3 regions of the Lysinibacillus sp. FSL M8-0337 genome follow, and region 3 is predicted to be linked to each of the others. Evidence: a T-box and tRNA genes for the amino acid it is inferred to sense, from the RefSeq annotation. Region 3 holds a T-box; the other regions hold tRNA genes.

Region 1 (7,293 bases), 490 kb from region 3:
ATCAACCATTTTATTAGCTGGAGGCATTGTCCTACGTTCACTTGGAACAACGGGATTACTCGTATTTGGTACAATGATTATCGGTGTCGCCATTTCATTCGGTAACGTCCTTATTCCAGGTCTACTAAAATTAAAATTTCCATACCATGTTGGTTTACTAATGGCGTTTTTTACAATGTCTATGAATTTAACAGCAGGGATCGGGGCTGGTATTAGCTACCCTATAGCCAATGCAGTGCTGGGCTGGCAAGGTGCACTTGCTATTGCTTTAGCGCTAGTCATATTAACAATTGTGATTTGGCTACCCCAATTAAAATTTAATAAGCCCGAATCAACTGTAATCTCTACAAAAGCGCGTATACCGTTGTGGAAATCACCAGTTACTTGGGCAGTTACCGGGGCAATGGGACTACAATCGTTATTATTTTATACTACCGCAGCTTGGATTCCTGAAATTTATATTGCACAAGGCGTAGCCGCGGATCGTGCGGGTTGGATGTTTTCCATCATGCAAATCTCACAAGTGCCCATGGCATTAGTTGTGCCTATAATCGCTAGCAAAATGACATCCCAGCGACCACTCGTTTTAATGTTTACAGCATTTTATATCATTGGTTTTACAGGCGTTGTGATGGAATGGACTAGTTTTGCTGTGTTGTGGATGATATTGCTTGGCTTAGCAGGTGGGGCTTCATTTGCACTTGCCATGATGTTCTTTACATTACGTACACGTACGGCTTTTGAGGCGGCAGATTTATCTGGCTTTGCACAATCCTTAGGTTATTTATTAGCCGCAGTCGGTCCAATTTTATTTGGCTATTTACATGATTTATTTGGCGGCTGGAATATCGCTGGGTGGCTATTTGTTGCCGTTACAGCTCTACTCTTCTTCTGTTCATTTAGAGCTTCTAAAAATGAATATATCAATTAATAAGAGGCAGTTCATTTTCTACAATGAGCTGCCTCTTTATCATTAGTATGGGGGTTTTTGGTAAAAATAATTAGGTGTATGATAGACATTTACATACGGCTTATGGAAAATATGTGTCGTTGCAGGCGATAATGGTGGAATCAACCAAGTCCAGTTGCCTGTTAAATCGCGCCCTGCCTTGTGCTCTGCTTCTTCAAATAGCTTAAATTGCTGTGCTGCGGTATGATGATCAACAATACTTACGCCATCTTCTTTAAAGGAATGAAGAACAGCAATATTTAATTCTACTAGCGCACGATCACGCCAAAGAGATGCTTGCTTTGTTGTATCAAGATTAAAAATTTCTGCTATCTTCGGTAACATATCATAACGGTCATGATCAGCTAAATTCCGTGCTCCAATTTCTGTCCCCATATACCAGCCATTAAAGGGGGCTGCCTGAAAGTCAATACCCGCCATTTGAAAGCGCATGCTCGATATAATTGGCACCGCATACCACTTCATTCCTAGTTCTCCTACCTTAGGATGTTCAGGGTGACGAATCGCAACCTCTAATACATCACCACTCGGGATTGGAAACCATTGCGGTTTACGGCCATCTACTTGGATCACAAGTGGTAGCACATCAAATGGTGTTCTTGCTCCCTGCCAACCAAGTGATTCACACACTTTAGTAAATGCCACCGAATGGGGATCACCAATAATCCCTGCTTCTGTTTCATAACCTGCATAACGTATAAGCTGATGATTCCATATTTTTACTCTATCAGAGGCAAATACCGTTATAGTCGGGCGAATCTTACCACCATTTGTTGCATATTGAATATGGTGAAGTAATTTCTCAAAAATAGCATGCTCATCTAAAACCTCACGTGCATCCTCAACATGAAGTGATTGCCAAAATAATCTCCCAATACATTTATTACTATTACGCCATGCTACTCTCGCGCCAAAAGTAAGCTCTTCCGTTGTAGGAGTATATGCGCCCTCTGTGACAACTTGCTGTAATCTATTTGTAAGCCATTGTTCCGACTCATTTTGTTCCAATTGATAAAGTGCTAAAAAACGTTGTATCTCTTGTAAATTCATGTCGTTTTCCTCCATCTATCCCCATATTAGATGAACAGCATACAATTCACCACGAAAAAATCCGTAAGAAAACATACATCTTTTATATATGAAATACTTTGTTCAAATTTAAACGAAAAATTAAAAGTTAGATGATTTACGCAATACTGAATGCCTTAGTGATAATAATTAAATACTTAAAAACACAAAAAAGCATGTAGCAACAATATGCTACATGCTTGATGACCCCTACGGGATTCGAACCCGTGTTACCGCCGTGAAAGGGCGGTGTCTTAACCGCTTGACCAAGGGGCCGTGGCTCCGAAGGCAGGACTCGAACCTGCGACAACCTGATTAACAGTCAGGTGCTACTACCAACTGAGCTACTTCGGAATATCTTTATAATGGGCCTAAATGGACTCGAACCATCGACCTCACGCTTATCAGGCGTGCGCTCTAACCAGCTGAGCTATAGGCCCCTCTTGGAGCGGGTGATGAGAATCGAACTCACGACATCAGCTTGGAAGGCTGAGGTTTTACCATTAAACTACACCCGCAAAAAGGATGGGTCAGGACGGAATCGAACCGCCGACACTTAGAGCTTCAATCTAATGCTCTACCAACTGAGCTACTGACCCGGAAAATGGAGGAGGTAGAGGGATTCGAACCCCCGCGCGGTGTTACCCGCCTGTCGGTTTTCAAGACCGATCCCTTCAGCCAGACTTGGGTATACCTCCGGAATGAAACAATTATGGTGGAGCCTAGCGGGATCGAACCGCTGACCTCCTGCGTGCAAGGCAGGCGCTCTCCCAGCTGAGCTAAGGCCCCATTTTTTAAAAAGATGGTCGGAATGACAGGATTCGAACCTACGACCCCTTGGTCCCAAACCAAGTGCTCTACCAAGCTGAGCTACATTCCGTTCATTTATTGGCGCGCCCGGCAGGAGTCGAACCCACAACCTTCTGATCCGTAGTCAGACGCTCTATCCAATTGAGCTACGGGCGCTAAATATTAAAAATGGTGCCGAGGGCCGGAATCGAACCGGCACGGTAGTCACCTACCGCAGGATTTTAAGTCCTGTGCGTCTGCCAGTTCCGCCACCCCGGCACATTTGGAGCGGAAGACGAGGTTCGAACTCGCGACCCCCACCTTGGCAAGGTGGTGTTCTACCACTGAACTACTTCCGCATGTGCATAAGATTATTTATTCTGGCAATTATAAATTTGAAATATAGATGATGCGGGTGAAGGGAGTCGAACCCCCACGCCTTGCGGCGCTAGATCCTAAGTCTAGTGCGTCTGCCAATTCCGCCACACCCGCAAATATGATGAGCCATGAAGGACTCGAACCTTCGACCCTCTGATTAAAAGTCAGATGCTCTACCAACTGAGCTAATGGCTCATATTAAGAAATAAATGGCTGGGGTACTAGGATTCGAACCTAGGCATGACGGAATCAAAATCCGTTGCCTTACCGCTTGGCTATACCCCAATATTTTATTATGGGGCGACTGATGGGAATCGAACCCACGAATGTCGGAACCACAATCCGATGCGTTAACCACTTCGCCACAACCGCCATATGTAATATAACAGTAGTCTAACCTAAAAAATTTGGCAGGGGCAGTAGGAATCGAACCCACACCAAAGGTTTTGGAGACCTCTATTCTACCGTTGAACTATGCCCCTATTGAATAAAGAGCTGGTGGAGGGGGACGGATTCGAACCGCCGAACCCTAAGGAGCGGATTTACAGTCCGCCGCGTTTAGCCACTTCGCTACCCCTCCAAGGGATGGTGCCGGCGATAGGAGTCGAACCCACGACCTACTGATTACAAGTCAGTTGCTCTACCAACTGAGCTACACCGGCAAATAAGGACGGTCCCGACCGGGATCGAACCGGCGATCTCCTGCGTGACAGGCAGGCATGTTAACCGCTACACCACGGGACCTTAATTTTATTTGGTTGCGGAGACAGGATTTGAACCTGTGACCTTCGGGTTATGAGCCCGACGAGCTACCACTGCTCCACCCCGCGATAATAGTAATTTCATAATAAATAAATGGTGGAGGATGACGGGCTCGAACCGCCGACCCTCTGCTTGTAAGGCAGATGCTCTCCCAGCTGAGCTAATCCTCCACATAAAAAATAAGCGAAGCGACGTCCTACTCTCACAGGGGGAAGCCCCCAACTACCATCGGCGCTAAAGAGCTTAACTTCCGTGTTCGATATGGGAACGGGTGTGACCTCTTTGCCATCATCACTTCACTTATTCAGTTGAAAGAACTCGTTCTCTCAAAACTGGATAAACGTTCATTGAATGTTTCAAACTTTTTTGGTTAAGTCCTCGATCGATTAGTATTCGTCAGCTCCATGTGTCACCACACTTCCACCTCGAACCTATCTACCTCATCGTCTTTGAGGGATCTTACTTACTTGCGTAATGGGAAATCTCATCTTGAGGGGGGCTTCATGCTTAGATGCTTTCAGCACTTATCCCGTCCACACATAGCTACCCAGCGATGCCTTTGGCAAGACAACTGGTACACCAGCGGTGTGTCCATCCCGGTCCTCTCGTACTAAGGACAGCTCCTCTCAAATTTCCTACGCCCACGACGGATAGGGACCGAACTGTCTCACGACGTTCTGAACCCAGCTCGCGTACCGCTTTAATGGGCGAACAGCCCAACCCTTGGGACCGACTACAGCCCCAGGATGCGATGAGCCGACATCGAGGTGCCAAACCTCCCCGTCGATGTGGACTCTTGGGGGAGATAAGCCTGTTATCCCCGGGGTAGCTTTTATCCGTTGAGCGATGGCCCTTCCATGCGGAACCACCGGATCACTAAGCCCGTCTTTCGACCCTGCTCGACTTGTAGGTCTCGCAGTCAAGCTCCCTTGTGCCTTTACACTCTACGAATGATTTCCAACCATTCTGAGGGAACCTTTGGGCGCCTCCGTTACCTTTTAGGAGGCGACCGCCCCAGTCAAACTGTCCGCCTGACACTGTCTCCTGCCCCGCTAAGGGGCATGGGTTAGAATTTCAATACAACCAGGGTAGTATCCCACCGACGCCTCCTTCGAAGCTGGCGCTCCGAGATCTCTGGCTCCTACCTATCCTGTACAAGTTGTACCAAAATTCAATATCAGGCTACAGTAAAGCTCCACGGGGTCTTTCCGTCCTGTCGCGGGTAACCTGCATCTTCACAGGTACTATAATTTCACCGAGTCTCTCGTTGAGACAGTGCCCAGATCGTTACGCCTTTCGTGCGGGTCGGAACTTACCCGACAAGGAATTTCGCTACCTTAGGACCGTTATAGTTACGGCCGCCGTTTACTGGGGCTTCAATTCGCAGCTTCGCTTGCGCTAACCACTCCTCTTAACCTTCCAGCACCGGGCAGGCGTCAGCCCCTATACGTCACCTTACGGTTTTGCAGAGACCTGTGTTTTTGCTAAACAGTCGCCTGGGCCTATTCACTGCGGCTCTCATGCGCTTGCACGCTCAAGAGCACCCCTTCTCCCGAAGTTACGGGGTCATTTTGCCGAGTTCCTTAACGAGAGTTCTCTCGCACACCTTAGGATTCTCTCCTCGACTACCTGTGTCGGTTTGCGGTACGGGCACCTCTCACCTCGATAGAGGCTTTTCTTGGCAGTGTGAAATCAGGAACTTCGTCCATACGGACTCGCCATCACAGCTCAACGTTACAGTGTGCGGATTTGCCTACACACACGCCTTACTGCTTGGACGCGCACAACCAACGGCGCGCTTACCCTATCCTACTGCGTCCCCCCATTTCTCAAACGGTGAGGAGGTGGTACAGGAATATCAACCTGTTGTCCATCGCCTACGCCTATCGGCCTCGGCTTAGGTCCCGACTAACCCTGAGCGGACGAGCCTTCCTCAGGAAACCTTAGTCATACGGTGGACGGGATTCTCACCCGTCTTTCGCTACTCATACCGGCATTCTCACTTCTAAGCGCTCCACCAGTCCTTCCGGTCTGACTTCAACGCACTTAGAACGCTCTCCTACCACTGACATCGTAGATGTCAATCCACAGCTTCGGTGAATCGTTTAGCCCCGATACATTTTCGGCGCAGCGTCACTCGACCAGTGAGCTATTACGCACTCTTTAAATGATGGCTGCTTCTAAGCCAACATCCTGGTTGTCTGTGCAACGCCACATCCTTTTCCACTTAACGATTACTTTGGGACCTTAGCTGGTGGTCTGGGCTGTTTCCCTTTTGACTACGGATCTTATCACTCGCAGTCTGACTCCCGTGTATAAATATCTGGCATTCGGAGTTTGTCTGAATTCGGTAAACCGGGATGGCCCCCTAGTCCAAACAGTGCTCTACCTCCAGTATTCTCATCACGAGGCTAGCCCTAAAGCTATTTCGGAGAGAACCAGCTATCTCCAAGTTCGATTGGAATTTCTCCGCTACCCACACCTCATCCCCGCACTTTTCAACGTGCGTGGGTTCGGGCCTCCAGTAAGTGTTACCTCACCTTCACCCTGGACATGGGTAGATCACCTGGTTTCGGGTCTACGACCACGTACTAATTCGCCCTATTCAGACTCGCTTTCGCTGCGGCTCCGCCTTCTAAAGCTTAACCTCGCACGTAATCGTAACTCGCCGGTTCATTCTACAAAAGGCACGCTATCACCCATTAACGGGCTCTAACTACTTGTAGGCACACGGTTTCAGGATCTCTTTCACTCCCCTCCCGGGGTGCTTTTCACCTTTCCCTCACGGTACTGGTTCACTATCGGTCACTAGGTAGTATTTAGCCTTGGGAGATGGTCCTCCCGGATTCCGACGGAATTTCACGTGTTCCGCCGTACTCAGGATCCACTCTGGAGGGAATGAACTTTCGACTACAGGGCTTTTACCTGCTCTGGCGGACCTTTCCAAGTCGCTTCATCTAACTCATTCCTTTGTAACTCCGTATAGAGTGTCCTACAACCCCAAGAGGCAAGCCTCTTGGTTTGGGCTCTTCCCGTTTCGCTCGCCGCTACTCAGGGAATCGATTTTTCTTTCTCTTCCTCCAGGTACTTAGATGTTTCAGTTCCCTGGGTCTGCCTTCAAGACGCTATGTATTCACGTCAAGATACTACGCGATTAAACGTAGTGGGTTCCCCCATTCGGAAATCTCCGGATCAAAGCTCACTTACAGCTCCCCGAAGCATATCGGTGTTAGTGCCGTCCTTCTTCGGCTCCTAGTGCCAAGGCATTCGCCGTGCGCCCTTAATAACTTAACCTAGTTATTAAGCCTAAAAACTTAATTTAAAAA
Region 2 (7,293 bases), 1.4 Mb from region 3:
ACCCACTGAGGCTCAATATAAAGCCTACAAAGTACATGCTGCTACGTTTATCTTATCCAATAAAATGGCAATTTTTCAGTTGCGAAGTGCCTCACATTTCGAGTTTAAAAAACACTGTTCCTCAATCATAAGATAGAGCTACTACCTTCTACCACTCTTGCCTTTTATAAAACCGGTGGATGAATTGGAACAGATATAATTATTACTGCAGCACTCAGTATTAAGATTGATAATCCAACATTTTTCTTCATATTCACACTCTCCTTTAGATTTCAATAAATTGCATAGCTTTCTCAAACTGCTTTTCTTGTCGATAATACTCTCCCAATAAATTAGAAAATTGTTGGTGCATTTCTTTTAATTCTTCATTATCTGCTGTAAATGGAATTAACCTCCCTTCTAAAAAATCCATTGCTTTCTTTTTTTCTTCTCCTAGCAAATATAAATAAAAAGTAGCAAATAAATTAAAACTTAATTTTTTCTTATTTTTTGCTTCTTCCTTTAGAATAGTAAAGGTTTTTATACTTTTTTCCGTTTGTTCTAAGCGAAATTGTGTAACACCTAAATTATATAAGCAAAGCAGATAATGATCACAGTTCTTTGACATTAAAGAAGCGCTTTTTTCAAAGTAAATTAATGCATTTTCATATTCCCATCTCATTTGGTACAAATCCCCCAAATTGTGATATATAGCAGGTAATAGCTGCTGTTGCTGTAATAGCTCCGCATTTCTCACTAAATGTTCATAGATTTCGATTGCTTCGTGAAACACTTTTCCTCGAGAGTAATTGAGTGCCAGAGACATTAATGTAAAAACAATTCTCTTAAAATTAAATTGGTCCTTATAGAATTGAAGAGCTTTTTTCCCATAAATAATTGCTTGGCTTGGTTCTTCTAACCGCCCTTTTATTAAAGCGAAATGATAGTAAAACTCTCCTTCTAGTGACCCTAGTTCTGGATGTATTTGAAGTATTTGAGTTAGTTCTTTAGCTGCTTCCTCATATTTACCTTTTGTAATTAAAACTAATGCATAATAATATGAATGTAAATACCTTTCATGTTGGGAAAAATTTTGTCGGTGGGCATTTAGCCATCTTAATTGATTGTCTGCTAATTTGTGCTCTTTAACAAACACATAATAACGTAACTTATAAAGTTCATATAAATAAATAGATTCTGTAAAACCTATTATTTCTTCATATTCTTTTAATTTGCTCATTGTCTCTTTTACTTTCTCATTCTCTAGGTAATTTATATGTTTTTGTAAATCATTTAATAGGCAAATAATATTTTGTTCGTTATTCTCTACATCGTGAATACTAATATTTAATCGTTCTAGCAGTAGACGTATTGTCTCGCTATTTGCTTCTTTATTATTATTCTCAATTTTACTTAAATGAGGAATCGAGCAAATCCCCATCGCCACTGAATTCTGTGTCATTCCTAGCTTTGTACGATAGTACTTAATTAATGAACCTATCTTCATTTTCATAACCTCCCGTATCGAATGACTATATTTTACATTTATTATAATCATAATTTTCCCAATAATCAAAAAACCTAAATTATGGTAGATTCAAATTGTAGTACTATAACTTAAATTTGAAAAGGGGTTGGAATGAATGAAAAAAGTGAAAAGTACGTTGCTAAGTCTTTTGATTGCAGGATCAGTAATAAATCCGGTGTACGCAACAGCGATGGATAGCGAAGATAGCTCAGGAAACGACGGTGGTCAGGAGAAATTCCGTGTTTATGTTGAGACAAACAAAAAATCAGAAAAATCAACATTAAAAAATCAATATTCTGTTCGTTGGGAATTAACAGAGAACGGATTTTCAACTGATATGAATGAAAAACAATTCGAAGCATTACAGAAGAATAAAAATTACACAGTTACAAAAGTTCCTATCGTTACATTAGATACGATAGGTTTGGAAGACGATAGTATGGTAGAAAATGAAACCCTGGATTTGGTAACTTCTTTAAGAGCTTCTCAACAAATACCTTGGGGAATTAAAGCAATTTATAACAATGATACTTTAACATCGACAACTGGAGGAAGTGACATTAATATTGCTGTACTCGATACGGGTGTAAATACTTCTCATCCTGACCTTGTCAATAACGTAGAGCAATGTAAAGACTTTACAGGTGCGACAACACCCATTAACAACAGCTGTACAGACAGAAACGGACATGGTACACATGTTGCTGGTACGGCCTTAGCTGATGGTGGAAGCGATCAAGCAGGCGTTTACGGTGTAGCTCCAAATGCTGATCTTTGGGCTTACAAAGTGTTATTAGATAGCGGCTCTGGATACTCAGATGATATTGCTGCTGCTATTCGACATGCAGCAGATCAAGCAACAGCTACTGGTACCAAAACTATTATTAGTATGTCTCTAGGTTCTTCAGCGAATAATAGCCTCATTTCAAGTGCTGTCAATTACGCATACAGTAAAGGAGTTCTAATAGTAGCTGCAGCTGGTAATTCAGGCTATGCGCAAGGAACAATTGGTTATCCGGGGGCATTACCAAATGCAATCGCCGTTGCAGCTTTAGAAAATGTACAACAAAATGGGACTTATCGTGTAGCTGATTACTCTTCACGTGGTTATATATCTACAGCTGGAGATTATGTAATCCAGGAAGGTGATATTGAAATCTCAGCTCCTGGCTCATCCGTTTATTCTACATGGTATAATGGCGGTTATAATACAATTAGCGGCACATCAATGGCTACTCCTCATGTCTCTGGTTTAGCAGCAAAAATTTGGGCTGAAAATCCGTCATTGTCTAACACGCAACTACGTTCTAACTTACAAGCGAGAGCACAATCAGTAGATATTAAAGGTGGTTATGGAGCTGCTATAGGTGATGACTACGCTTCAGGATTTGGATTTGCTCGCGTTCAATAATTTTAAAAGGTGAAGCATACTAACATTAGTAATACAAACCATCGCTTTGGTTTGTATTACTATTTTCTTGGTTCTAAACGTATTCACCAGTACCCCTATGCACAATGAATCTTTGTGATACTTATGACGACGTATCTCCCATGTCTCTTTGCGTCATTTGCGCTTACATTCCTTTGTTCGGTCTATTCATAAGGCAGAGGCATGCTATGCTGCCGAATCAAACATACAATTATCCTCTTTTATTAAATCCAATTAAAAAGCCCATGTTTATTTTTCAAACATGAGCTTTTTTAGTTTGCTCTCCTTTATCGATCACATTTTCTCGGATTGCAGCTTGTGTAAAAACTTGTGTAAAATGAACCTGCCTGTGTGTAAAATGTGTGTAAAAAGATTTCGATTCTTATCGTTTCCTATCGTAACCCAAGAAATGTAAAAAGCTCACAAACCCTGTTCTATCAAGGTTTGTGAGCTTTCTAATCTTACTAAACGTAACGTATATGTACGTGATGATACCGGTGGTCGGGGTCGAACCGACACTCCAAAGGAACACGATTTTGAGTCGTGCGCGTCTGCCAATTCCGCCACACCGGCATAATACTTTAGAGATAAAAAAAATCGGAGTATCCGATTAAGAAAAAAATATGGAGGCGGCAACCGGATTTGAACCGGTGATAAAGGTGTTGCAGACCTGTGCCTTACCACTTGGCTATGCCGCCATATTATTGGAGCGGAAGACGAGGTTCGAACTCGCGACCCCCACCTTGGCAAGGTGGTGTTCTACCACTGAACTACTTCCGCATAAATGGCTGGGGTACTAGGATTCGAACCTAGGCATGACGGAATCAAAATCCGTTGCCTTACCGCTTGGCTATACCCCAACAATGGGGCGACTGATGGGAATCGAACCCACGAATGCCGGAACCACAATCCGGTGCGTTAACCACTTCGCCACAATCGCCATTGCTTTATAGTTATATTTTAATTTTATAGTAAATGGGGCGACTGATGGGAATCGAACCCACGAATGCCGGAACCACAATCCGGTGCGTTAACCACTTCGCCACAATCGCCATAAAATTAATTGGCAGGGGCAGTAGGAATCGAACCCACACCAAAGGTTTTGGAGACCTCTATTCTACCGTTGAACTATGCCCCTATAAAAAAACTGGTGGAGGGGGACGGATTCGAACCGCCGAACCCTAAGGAGCGGATTTACAGTCCGCCGCGTTTAGCCACTTCGCTACCCCTCCGGGAAAACATGGTGCCGGCTATAGGAATCGAACCCACGACCTACTGATTACAAGTCAGTTGCTCTACCTGCTGAGCTAAACCGGCAAAAAAACATGATGGGTCAGGACGGAATCGAACCGCCGACACTTAGAGCTTCAATCTAATGCTCTACCAACTGAGCTACTGACCCATGTTTATTATTTTAAAAATGGCGGTCCCGACCGGGATCGAACCGGCGATCTCCTGCGTGACAGGCAGGCATGTTAACCGCTACACCACGGGACCATTTTTGGTTGCGGAGACAGGATTTGAACCTGTGACCTTCGGGTTATGAGCCCGACGAGCTACCACTGCTCCACCCCGCGATAATGCTATTTTGATTTTTAAAAATGGTGGAGGATGACGGGCTCGAACCGCCGACCCTCTGCTTGTAAGGCAGATGCTCTCCCAGCTGAGCTAATCCTCCATCTGGGTATTCGTTATAAATGGTGACCCCTACGGGATTCGAACCCGTGTTACCGCCGTGAAAGGGCGGTGTCTTAACCGCTTGACCAAGGGGCCTTTAATGATTGGAATCCTAAAGTGCTGGCGGAGAGTAAGGGATTTGAACCCTTGAGACAGTGTTAACCGCCTACACGATTTCCAATCGTGCTCCTTCGGCCACTCGGACAACTCTCCAAGAATGGCTCCGAAGGCAGGACTCGAACCTGCGACAACCTGATTAACAGTCAGGTGCTACTACCAACTGAGCTACTTCGGAATAATTTTAGTATGTATAGCCTAGCGACGTCCTACTCTCACAGGGGGAAGCCCCCAACTACCATCGGCGCTAAAGAGCTTAACTTCCGTGTTCGGTATGGGAACGGGTGTGACCTCTTTGCCATCATCACTAGACTATTTGAAAGACATTACCTATTATAACATATATCATTATAATTACAAGTATTTAAGAAATACTTTTTTATTCTTTCAAAACTGGATAAACGGTGCATTGAAATGTTTCAAACTTTTTGGTTAAGTCCTCGATCGATTAGTATTCGTCAGCTCCATGTGTCACCACACTTCCACCTCGAACCTATCTACCTCATCGTCTTTGAGGGATCTTACTTACTTGCGTAATGGGAAATCTCATCTTGAGGGGGGCTTCATGCTTAGATGCTTTCAGCACTTATCCCGTCCACACATAGCTACCCAGCGATGCCTTTGGCAAGACAACTGGTACACCAGCGGTGTGTCCATCCCGGTCCTCTCGTACTAAGGACAGCTCCTCTCAAATTTCCTACGCCCACGACGGATAGGGACCGAACTGTCTCACGACGTTCTGAACCCAGCTCGCGTACCGCTTTAATGGGCGAACAGCCCAACCCTTGGGACCGACTACAGCCCCAGGATGCGATGAGCCGACATCGAGGTGCCAAACCTCCCCGTCGATGTGGACTCTTGGGGGAGATAAGCCTGTTATCCCCGGGGTAGCTTTTATCCGTTGAGCGATGGCCCTTCCATGCGGAACCACCGGATCACTAAGCCCGTCTTTCGACCCTGCTCGACTTGTAGGTCTCGCAGTCAAGCTCCCTTGTGCCTTTACACTCTACGAATGATTTCCAACCATTCTGAGGGAACCTTTGGGCGCCTCCGTTACCTTTTAGGAGGCGACCGCCCCAGTCAAACTGTCCGCCTGACACTGTCTCCTGCCCCGCTAAGGGGCATGGGTTAGAATTTCAATACAACCAGGGTAGTATCCCACCGACGCCTCCTTCGAAGCTGGCGCTCCGAGATCTCTGGCTCCTACCTATCCTGTACAAGTTGTACCAAAATTCAATATCAGGCTACAGTAAAGCTCCACGGGGTCTTTCCGTCCTGTCGCGGGTAACCTGCATCTTCACAGGTACTATAATTTCACCGAGTCTCTCGTTGAGACAGTGCCCAGATCGTTACGCCTTTCGTGCGGGTCGGAACTTACCCGACAAGGAATTTCGCTACCTTAGGACCGTTATAGTTACGGCCGCCGTTTACTGGGGCTTCAATTCGCAGCTTCGCTTGCGCTAACCACTCCTCTTAACCTTCCAGCACCGGGCAGGCGTCAGCCCCTATACGTCACCTTACGGTTTTGCAGAGACCTGTGTTTTTGCTAAACAGTCGCCTGGGCCTATTCACTGCGGCTCTCATGCGCTTGCACGCTCAAGAGCACCCCTTCTCCCGAAGTTACGGGGTCATTTTGCCGAGTTCCTTAACGAGAGTTCTCTCGCACACCTTAGGATTCTCTCCTCGACTACCTGTGTCGGTTTGCGGTACGGGCACCTCTCACCTCGATAGAGGCTTTTCTTGGCAGTGTGAAATCAGGAACTTCGTCCATACGGACTCGCCATCACAGCTCAACGTTACAGTGTGCGGATTTGCCTACACACACGCCTTACTGCTTGGACGCGCACAACCAACGGCGCGCTTACCCTATCCTACTGCGTCCCCCCATTTCTCAAACGGTGAGGAGGTGGTACAGGAATATCAACCTGTTGTCCATCGCCTACGCCTATCGGCCTCGGCTTAGGTCCCGACTAACCCTGAGCGGACGAGCCTTCCTCAGGAAACCTTAGTCATACGGTGGACGGGATTCTCACCCGTCTTTCGCTACTCATACCGGCATTCTCACTTCTAAGCGCTCCACCAGTCCTTCCGGTCTGACTTCAACGCACTTAGAACGCTCTCCTACCACTGACATCGTAGATGTCAATCCACAGCTTCGGTGAATCGTTTAGCCCCGATACATTTTCGGCGCAGCGTCACTCGACCAGTGAGCTATTACGCACTCTTTAAATGATGGCTGCTTCTAAGCCAACATCCTGGTTGTCTGTGCAACGCCACATCCTTTTCCACTTAACGATTACTTTGGGACCTTAGCTGGTGGTCTGGGCTGTTTCCCTTTTGACTACGGATCTTATCACTCGCAGTCTGACTCCCGTGTATAAATATCTGGCATTCGGAGTTTGTCTGAATTCGGTAAACCGGGATGGCCCCCTAGTCCAAACAGTGCTCTACCTCCAGTATTCTCATCACGAGGCTAGCCCTAAAGCTATTTCGGAGAGAACCAGCTATCTCCAAGTTCGATTGGAATTTCTCCGCTACCCACACCTCATCCCCGCACTTTTCA
Region 3 (7,293 bases):
TACAGTTTCAAAGCAATCGTATTCCATAATTTTTTCGCCATATTCTTCAAGGCGATGAATTGTGAAATTAGAAGGGCTTAAAAACTCTTTAATAATCGCGTTTTTATCATGACGATTTAAATCATCGTCTGCATTCGCAAAGTCTACTACAAGATAGTAACTACCTTCATATTTGAATAATGAGGAATCCACTAAGTCATCTGTCATCCGTTTTGCAACGGGGATTAACTCATCAATATCTTTAAATTTATAAACATAAATGTCTGTATCCATAAATAACTCTGATTCATCCATGTCACCAAATTGAGTTAATTGACTAAGAAGATCCTCTCCAACTTCGTCAAATGGGGCAAACATACTTTTTTGTTCATCAAAATTTGAATGACCATCTAATGTTTCACCGTCTTTTAAAATATGTGCACGTGTGACAATGATTTCTAAGCCTACTTCTGACGCATTGATATGAATCCAAATCGGACCTTCTACATCAAAATAATCTTCAGTGTTCACTTCATCAATCATATCCCAAAAAAGTTGTTCACCCTTTGCTCGGTTGTACCAAATTTCTTCACGACTATAGCCGCGATCCTCTATATCATTGTACGTAATAAAGAGCTTGAGTGTATTTTCATTTACACGTTCGATGTCCACTAGACCTCATCTCCCTTCACTGTCATTTGTCGAAAAACAGTATTATTTCATTAGTATGCTTTGATTCATTGTTTTTAACCTTCATACTCCTTTGTTTTTCAACCTTTGACCACACTACAGAAAATCATCGAGCAACCGCAATCGTATTTTTTGGTCACAGTTGTCTCTAATTCTATTGTATGCTGTTCTTTCATAAAATGAAAAGGATATACACCGTTTCAAAGAAGATATTTGAATAATTGAAATTGTAGTAAACTATTTGTATTAAATCAAGTTTAACATACTTTTACGGAAATATATGACTTTTACCTATTAAATATTAGTTTTGAATGCAGGTTTTTACATAAGTAAAGCATAAAAAATAGATGTCACAACATGCATTTGCATTTGTAACACCTACTACATCATTCTATGCAGTCTAAGTGGGTTTTAGTTCACCATACGCTGTGCTTCTTGTAATTGATAAGCTCTAACCTTACGCGGTAAAAATCGTCGAATTTCATCTTCGTTATAGCCTACTTGAAGTCTTTTCTCATCTAAAATTATTGGTCGGCGTAATAATCCAGGATATTCTTGAATTAATTCATATAAGCGTTGTAAAGGTAAGCTTTCAACATCTACATTCAATTTTTGGAATATCTTAGAACGGGTAGAAATAATTTCGTCTGTTCCATCCTCCGTCATTCGTAAAATCTCTTTAATTTCACTAATGCTTAACGGTTCAGAAAAAATATTACGTTCTGTATAAGGAATTTCATGCTCCTCTAACCATGCTTTTGCTTTACGACAAGACGTACAACTTGGTGATGTAAATAAAGTAACTATCATACTGACACATCCTTTCTATTTGTATTCGTTATCTATAAACCAATTTCTTAAATTAGAATTAATGTAATGTAAATCTACAGTTCCATTATACAGCACTCTGCTGTATTTGAATATAGTTCCAAGGAAAAAAAGAATAAAGGATATATGACTTTGTTACAAAATATTCTGTCTATTAATACTACCTTAATGTATTCAATAAAGTATTCACTTTCTTTGCATGTCCAATGAACTAATAATAATATTCCCAGTAACAAGTCATTTTAAACATGAATTTCTCGAAACTAGTTGTTCTCAATTAAAAAACACAAACGAGAATAATGTCATGTAGACGTGTACAATTAAGGACGTATTTTAGATAAAATTGGTTTCCTTTTTTTACAACACAAAAAAATTCAGTCATAAGACTGAATTTACAGGCTTGCATTTAACTAAGTCTTTATACTATAATTTTGTGCAACAAGAGAAGCGCATTTGCGCCAGTCTTGATGGTCAACAGTATTTTGATTGTTGTCTTCAAAAAGACACTCTCTACACATTAAATAGTGTAGTTAAAAACGCTGACGAAGAGTAGTACATTTGCAATATACATGTATAGAGAGTCTGTGGTTGCTGGAAACAGACCATGTATGCATTTGGAATGGACTTCCGAGTTAGCTTTGTGAACGTTCAAGTCTTCACTTGATCCCATTAGCAAAGCTCGTCCCTTCACGTTACGAAGCAAAGTGGCCTTCTAAGGCAAGCAGGGTGGTACCGCGGATTCGAACATCATTCGTCCCTTCATTAGTTTATTCTAATGAGGACGCATGATGTTTTTTATTTTTTCGAACCCCGAGGAGGAACTTATTATGACAACTATTTTTTCAGGCGTACAGCCAACAGGTATTGTAACATTAGGCAATTATCTTGGTGCATTCAAGCAATTCCCAGCACTACAGCATGAAGGGAATGCTATTTACTGTATCGTTGACCAACATGCCATTACTGTTGCGCAAGATCCAAAAGAGTTACGTCAAAACATCCGTAATTTAGCTGCTACTTATATTGCGACTGGAATTGACCCTCAAAAGTCAACGCTATTCATTCAATCTGAAGTACCGGCTCATGCACAAGCAGGATGGATGCTACAATGTGTCGCTTCTATTGGTGAACTAGAACGTATGACACAGTTTAAAGATAAATCACATGGTAAAGAGACTGTTTCAGCAGCTCTTTTAACTTATCCACCATTAATGGCGGCTGATATTTTATTATATAACACGAATATTGTTCCTGTAGGGGATGATCAAAAACAGCATATTGAGCTAACACGTGACCTTGCAGAGCGCTTTAACAAACGTTATGGTGAAGTGTTAACGATTCCTGAAATCCAGTTACCAAAAGCTGGAGCTCGTATTAAATCATTACAAGAACCTACAAAAAAAATGAGCAAATCTGATCCAAATACAAAAGCTACGATTAAACTTTTAGATACAGCGAAAGATATCGAGAAAAAAATCAAATCTGCTGTCACTGACTCTGATGGTATTGTGGCATTTGATGTTGAAAATAAACCAGGTGTTTCAAACTTACTAACGATTGAATCCGCTATTTCAGGTGTAGCAATTGAAGATTTGGTGAAAAAGTATGAAGGCATCGGGTATGGAGGCTTCAAACAAGGTGTCGCTTCAGCAGTAATCGACCACCTAACACCAATTCAAGAAAGATTTTATAACCTTGTAGAGTCATCTGAACTGGACATTATTTTGGATGAAGGTGCAGAAAAAGCAAACGCTATTGCAAGCGCAACTTTAAAGCGCATGGAACAAGCAATGGGCTTAGGCCGCACAAACCGCTAAGAGAGGAATTAACATATGCTCTGTGAACATTGTCATCAACCAATCAAAATCCTTCTATTAGAAGGTGATTTTGGTGCAGATCCATTATGGTGTGGCCATTGTCAAGCCAATTTAGAATTAGAGCAACTTCCTTTAGATGAGTCACTATTATCGGAGCTGACAACATGGATGTGTAACTTCGGCGAATGGATTGACCTTGAAACAGATTCATTTATTGATGGTATGGATACTTTAGCGAAAAGCCATGATGTACAAGGTGAAGACTTGGCCAAAAAAGTAGCAGAAGCCTTCGCCATTCCTGTGACGTTCAAGCCTTATCTTTAAGATTCGCTGTTTTATCGAAACCAAAATCGAGCACAACACTACAAAGTACAATGCAAGCTCCAATGGCGATATAAAATTCCGTTGTATGCATGATGAATTTTAAGACTACTGACCAAGAATAACCAAGTGTCCGATAGTTCAAATATAAAATTAAATTGCCGATAGAAAGTATCATTAAGCCATAGCTCATTAAAAATATAAAAAGACGAAACAAATAAACGGCATCCTTTCTATTTCTTCTTACTTTCTTTTCTATTCGCTAACTTTTAAAAAAAGACGTCAGCCTTGTAAATTAGGCTGACGTTTTTTCATTATTCCTCTATTTTTTTGAATAATAGACTTGCGTTATGACCACCAAAACCAAGAGAATTACTCATTGCATATTCAATGTTCGCCTTACGCGCTTCATTTGGTACATAATCTAAATCGCACTCAGGGTCTGGCTCTGTTAAGTTAATTGTTGGAGGTAAAATGCCCTCTTTCAATGCTAGTGCTGTAAAAATAGCTTCAACACCACCAGCAGCACCTAATAAGTGACCTGTCATCGATTTAGTAGAACTCATTGCTAATTTATAAGCATGTTCACCAAATGCCTTTTTTACAGCTTGTGTTTCAAATAAATCGTTGTATGGTGTACTTGTTCCGTGTGCATTAATGTAGCCTACTTGTGAAGGGTCTACGCCACCATCTTGTAATGCTTGCGTCATGGCACGTGCAGCACCTTCACCTTCTGGGGCTGGTGCAGTAATATGATGCGCATCGCCAGTTGAACCATAGCCAAGAACTTCTGCATAAATTTTTGCGCCACGTGCTTTTGCATGTTCATATTCTTCTAAAATAACAATTCCGGCACCTTCACCAATAATAAAGCCATCACGGTTTTTATCAAATGGTCGAGAAGCTGTTTGAGGATCCGTATTTAAAGATAACGCTGTATTTGCACAGAAGCCTGCAACTGCCATCGTCACGATTGGTGATTCAGCTCCACCAGAAATCATCACATCTGCATCTCCACGCTCAATTACTTTAAATGCATCACCGATTGAGTTCGTACCTGATGCACAAGCTGTTACTGAACAAGAGTTGATTCCTTTCGCACCAAAGTGGATAGACACTTGACCTGAAGCCATATCTGGAATCATCATTGGTATAAAGAATGGACTAACACGACGTGCGCCACGCTCTTGGAATGTGAGAAATTGCTGTTCATATGTTTCCATACCACCGATACCAGAGCCAATCCATACACCTGCACGCGGCGCTAACTCTTCATCGATTGTAAGCTGTGCATCTTCCATCGCCATAATTGACGCAGCTAGTGCATAGTGCGTGAAACGATCCATTTTACGAGCTTCTTTACGTTCAATATACTTTTCAATATCAAAGTCTTTTACTTCAGCCGCGATTTTTGCAGCGAATAGGTCTTTATTTAAGCGTGTTAATTCACCAACGCCTGATTTACCAGCTTTAATGTTTGCCCATGTTTCTTCGATGCTATTACCTAGTGGTGTTACTGCGCCAATTCCTGTAATTACTACTCGTCGTTTACTCATTGTCTTACTCCTCTCAAGCAATTATCGTTTTTATTTTCCCCATCTTAATGCAACGGCACCCCATGTTAAGCCACCGCCAAAACCGACAAGTACTAATAGATCATCATCTTTTATCTTACCTGCTTCAAGCTCTTCTACTAAAGAAATACCAATAGAAGCAGCCGATGTATTGCCATATTTGTGAATCGTTTTTGACATTTTTTCCGCTGGTAATGCTAAACGTTCACGTGCCGATTCCATAATTCGAATATTCGCTTGATGCGGAATTAAAAAATCAACTTCTTCTTTTGTTAAACCTGCTTTATCTAATACATTTACTGCTGATTCACCCATTTGGCGTACGGCAAACTTAAATACTTCGCGACCGTTCATCGCAATTGTATCCTGTTTCGTTAAATATAGATGTTTGCCGCCTGTGCCGTCTGCCCCAAGCTCAAATGATAAAATCCCTCTACCTTCTGATACTGGGCCAACAATGGCAGCACTAGCACCATCACCAAATAAAACGGCCGTATTACGATCTTCCCAATTAATGACTTTTGAAAGCTTTTCAACACCTACTACTAAGACATATTTATAAGCATTTGATTCTACAAATTGTTTTGCTGTCACTAGGCTATATATAAATCCTGCACAAGCCGCTGCTTGGTCCATTGCTGCTGCATTTACCGCACCAATTTGCTCTTGAACCATACATGCTACACTAGGAAATGTTTGATCTTGCGTTACAGTTGCTACAAGTATTAATCCTATTTCTTCAGGCGTAATACCTGCTTTGGCTATAGCATCTTTAGCAGCAGCTACTGCTAAATCTGAAGTTTCTTGATTATCTGCAGCAAAATGACGTTCTTCAATTCCGGTACGAGTTCGAATCCATTCATCCGACGTATCCATAATTTTTTCTAAGTCAAAATTCGTCACGACCTTTTCAGGAACGTATCTGCCTAAACCTATAATACCTGCGTTCATATAGCAACCCCTCTGCTTTCTTACTATCAATTATTAGTAACTGGTCATAATTATAACTCATAATTAAGGAATGGTGCAAGGTGATTTAAAATTAGTATAGCAAATGGATGTACTTCAAATAGCTTTCGATGGTTCAATTCACGTTTTCGTTGGTGTCACTAAAAACGTGAAATTCGCCACGAACACTTTGCGTTGCGCCACTAAAACCATGCAAATCGCCACAAACACTTTGATTTGCTCCAATCTACTACTTTGTTGTGACAAAATTGCCATAAATCACAAGACGCAATACATCACTTTTTGATAAAAGGTTCTTTTTTTTTCGACTTATGTTATGATATGATAATGTATATGTAATAAAATAGTTCGGTTGAGGTGAAATTAATGCAATATATCGTAACGTTCATATGGTCATTCTTACTAGTTTCCATGTTAAACTACGTAGTAAGTGCTGTAATCGGAGTACCATTTGATTTCCAAACTGGTGCGATTCTTTCAGTTGTATTCTCTGTACTAATTTTCGTTATTGGCGCAATCATTCCAAACGAGCCAACTCCAGAAGCTGCAGACCATCATTAATCAAATTTATAAAAAACCTGTCTCGCCTAGTGCGAGACAGGTTTTTTTCTATTTATTATTTTTCCACTACACACTGACCATCACGCATGTTAATATGCAAAGTTTCTCCTGGCAATACTTCACCACGTAATAGCTCCTTGGCAACCGCTGTTTCAATATAACGTTGCACAAATCGTTTTAATGGACGTGCCCCAAACTGTGGATCTGCACCTTGCTCGACAACCCAATCTATGACGTCTTGTGCGACATCTAACGTAATTTCCTGTTCGGCTACACGTTTTACAAGCTGCTCAACATATTTCCAAGCAATCGCTGTAAAATGTTCTTCTGATAACGCATGGAACAGAATAATATCATCCATTCGGTTTAATAACTCTGGTTTAAAGTGTTGACGTAATGCTGCCATCACTAAATCTTCTACTGCTGCATCATCTTTTTGTGCCTCCATTAAATAGCTAGAGCCGATATTAGATGTTAAAATAACAACGGTATTTGTAAAGTTAACCATTCGCCCTTGACTATCCGTAATGCGACCATCATCTAGAATTTGCAAT

What was found. The T-box of region 3 lies ahead of trpS (tryptophan--tRNA ligase). A T-box ahead of a tRNA ligase gene usually reads a tRNA of that ligase, here a tRNA-Trp.
Region 1: it encodes a tRNA-Trp, which carries the amino acid that the T-box ahead of trpS (tryptophan--tRNA ligase) is inferred to sense. The anticodon was not compared.
Region 2: it encodes a tRNA-Trp, which carries the amino acid that the T-box ahead of trpS (tryptophan--tRNA ligase) is inferred to sense. The anticodon was not compared.

Annotation. Positions count from the first base shown of each region.
Region 1 is NZ_CP151996.1:222,567-229,859, reverse strand. It holds gene MKY08_RS01115 (MFS transporter) at 1-931, shown strand, start outside; gene MKY08_RS01110 (nitric oxide synthase oxygenase) at 974-2,020, opposite strand; tRNA gene MKY08_RS01105 (tRNA-Glu) at 2,243-2,314, opposite strand; tRNA gene MKY08_RS01100 (tRNA-Asn) at 2,316-2,392, opposite strand; tRNA gene MKY08_RS01095 (tRNA-Ile) at 2,405-2,478, opposite strand; tRNA gene MKY08_RS01090 (tRNA-Gly) at 2,483-2,556, opposite strand; tRNA gene MKY08_RS01085 (tRNA-Phe) at 2,565-2,637, opposite strand; tRNA gene MKY08_RS01080 (tRNA-Ser) at 2,644-2,736, opposite strand; tRNA gene MKY08_RS01075 (tRNA-Ala) at 2,752-2,827, opposite strand; tRNA gene MKY08_RS01070 (tRNA-Pro) at 2,842-2,918, opposite strand; tRNA gene MKY08_RS01065 (tRNA-Arg) at 2,928-3,004, opposite strand; tRNA gene MKY08_RS01060 (tRNA-Leu) at 3,018-3,106, opposite strand; tRNA gene MKY08_RS01055 (tRNA-Gly) at 3,112-3,186, opposite strand; tRNA gene MKY08_RS01050 (tRNA-Leu) at 3,238-3,319, opposite strand; tRNA gene MKY08_RS01045 (tRNA-Lys) at 3,328-3,400, opposite strand; tRNA gene MKY08_RS01040 (tRNA-Gln) at 3,416-3,490, opposite strand; tRNA gene MKY08_RS01035 (tRNA-His) at 3,502-3,577, opposite strand; tRNA gene MKY08_RS01030 (tRNA-Trp) at 3,614-3,687, opposite strand; tRNA gene MKY08_RS01025 (tRNA-Tyr) at 3,702-3,785, opposite strand; tRNA gene MKY08_RS01020 (tRNA-Thr) at 3,792-3,867, opposite strand; tRNA gene MKY08_RS01015 (tRNA-Asp) at 3,877-3,949, opposite strand; tRNA gene MKY08_RS01010 (tRNA-Met) at 3,961-4,035, opposite strand; tRNA gene MKY08_RS01005 (tRNA-Val) at 4,062-4,137, opposite strand; rRNA gene rrf (5S ribosomal RNA) at 4,151-4,266, opposite strand; rRNA gene MKY08_RS00995 (23S ribosomal RNA) at 4,334-7,261, opposite strand.
Region 2 is NZ_CP151996.1:3,855,241-3,862,533, forward strand. It holds gene MKY08_RS18790 (helix-turn-helix domain-containing protein) at 266-1,486, opposite strand; gene MKY08_RS18795 (S8 family peptidase) at 1,623-2,918, shown strand; tRNA gene MKY08_RS18800 (tRNA-Leu) at 3,429-3,509, opposite strand; tRNA gene MKY08_RS18805 (tRNA-Cys) at 3,561-3,634, opposite strand; tRNA gene MKY08_RS18810 (tRNA-Gly) at 3,642-3,716, opposite strand; tRNA gene MKY08_RS18815 (tRNA-Gln) at 3,722-3,796, opposite strand; tRNA gene MKY08_RS18820 (tRNA-His) at 3,801-3,876, opposite strand; tRNA gene MKY08_RS18825 (tRNA-His) at 3,913-3,988, opposite strand; tRNA gene MKY08_RS18830 (tRNA-Trp) at 4,001-4,074, opposite strand; tRNA gene MKY08_RS18835 (tRNA-Tyr) at 4,085-4,168, opposite strand; tRNA gene MKY08_RS18840 (tRNA-Thr) at 4,178-4,253, opposite strand; tRNA gene MKY08_RS18845 (tRNA-Phe) at 4,266-4,338, opposite strand; tRNA gene MKY08_RS18850 (tRNA-Asp) at 4,358-4,433, opposite strand; tRNA gene MKY08_RS18855 (tRNA-Met) at 4,439-4,513, opposite strand; tRNA gene MKY08_RS18860 (tRNA-Val) at 4,539-4,614, opposite strand; tRNA gene MKY08_RS18865 (tRNA-Glu) at 4,635-4,709, opposite strand; tRNA gene MKY08_RS18870 (tRNA-Ser) at 4,735-4,826, opposite strand; tRNA gene MKY08_RS18875 (tRNA-Asn) at 4,832-4,908, opposite strand; rRNA gene rrf (5S ribosomal RNA) at 4,927-5,042, opposite strand; rRNA gene MKY08_RS18885 (23S ribosomal RNA) at 5,159-7,293, opposite strand, start outside.
Region 3 is NZ_CP151996.1:709,559-716,851, reverse strand. It holds gene mecA (adaptor protein MecA) at 1-651, opposite strand, end outside; gene spxA (transcriptional regulator SpxA) at 1,081-1,476, opposite strand; T-box leader at 2,028-2,259, shown strand; gene trpS (tryptophan--tRNA ligase) at 2,325-3,314, shown strand; gene MKY08_RS03180 (hypothetical protein) at 3,330-3,638, shown strand; gene MKY08_RS03175 (hypothetical protein) at 3,622-3,852, opposite strand; gene fabF (beta-ketoacyl-ACP synthase II) at 3,950-5,191, opposite strand; gene MKY08_RS03165 (beta-ketoacyl-ACP synthase III) at 5,222-6,160, opposite strand; gene MKY08_RS03160 (YjzD family protein) at 6,545-6,739, shown strand; gene MKY08_RS03155 (AAA family ATPase) at 6,795-7,293, opposite strand, start outside.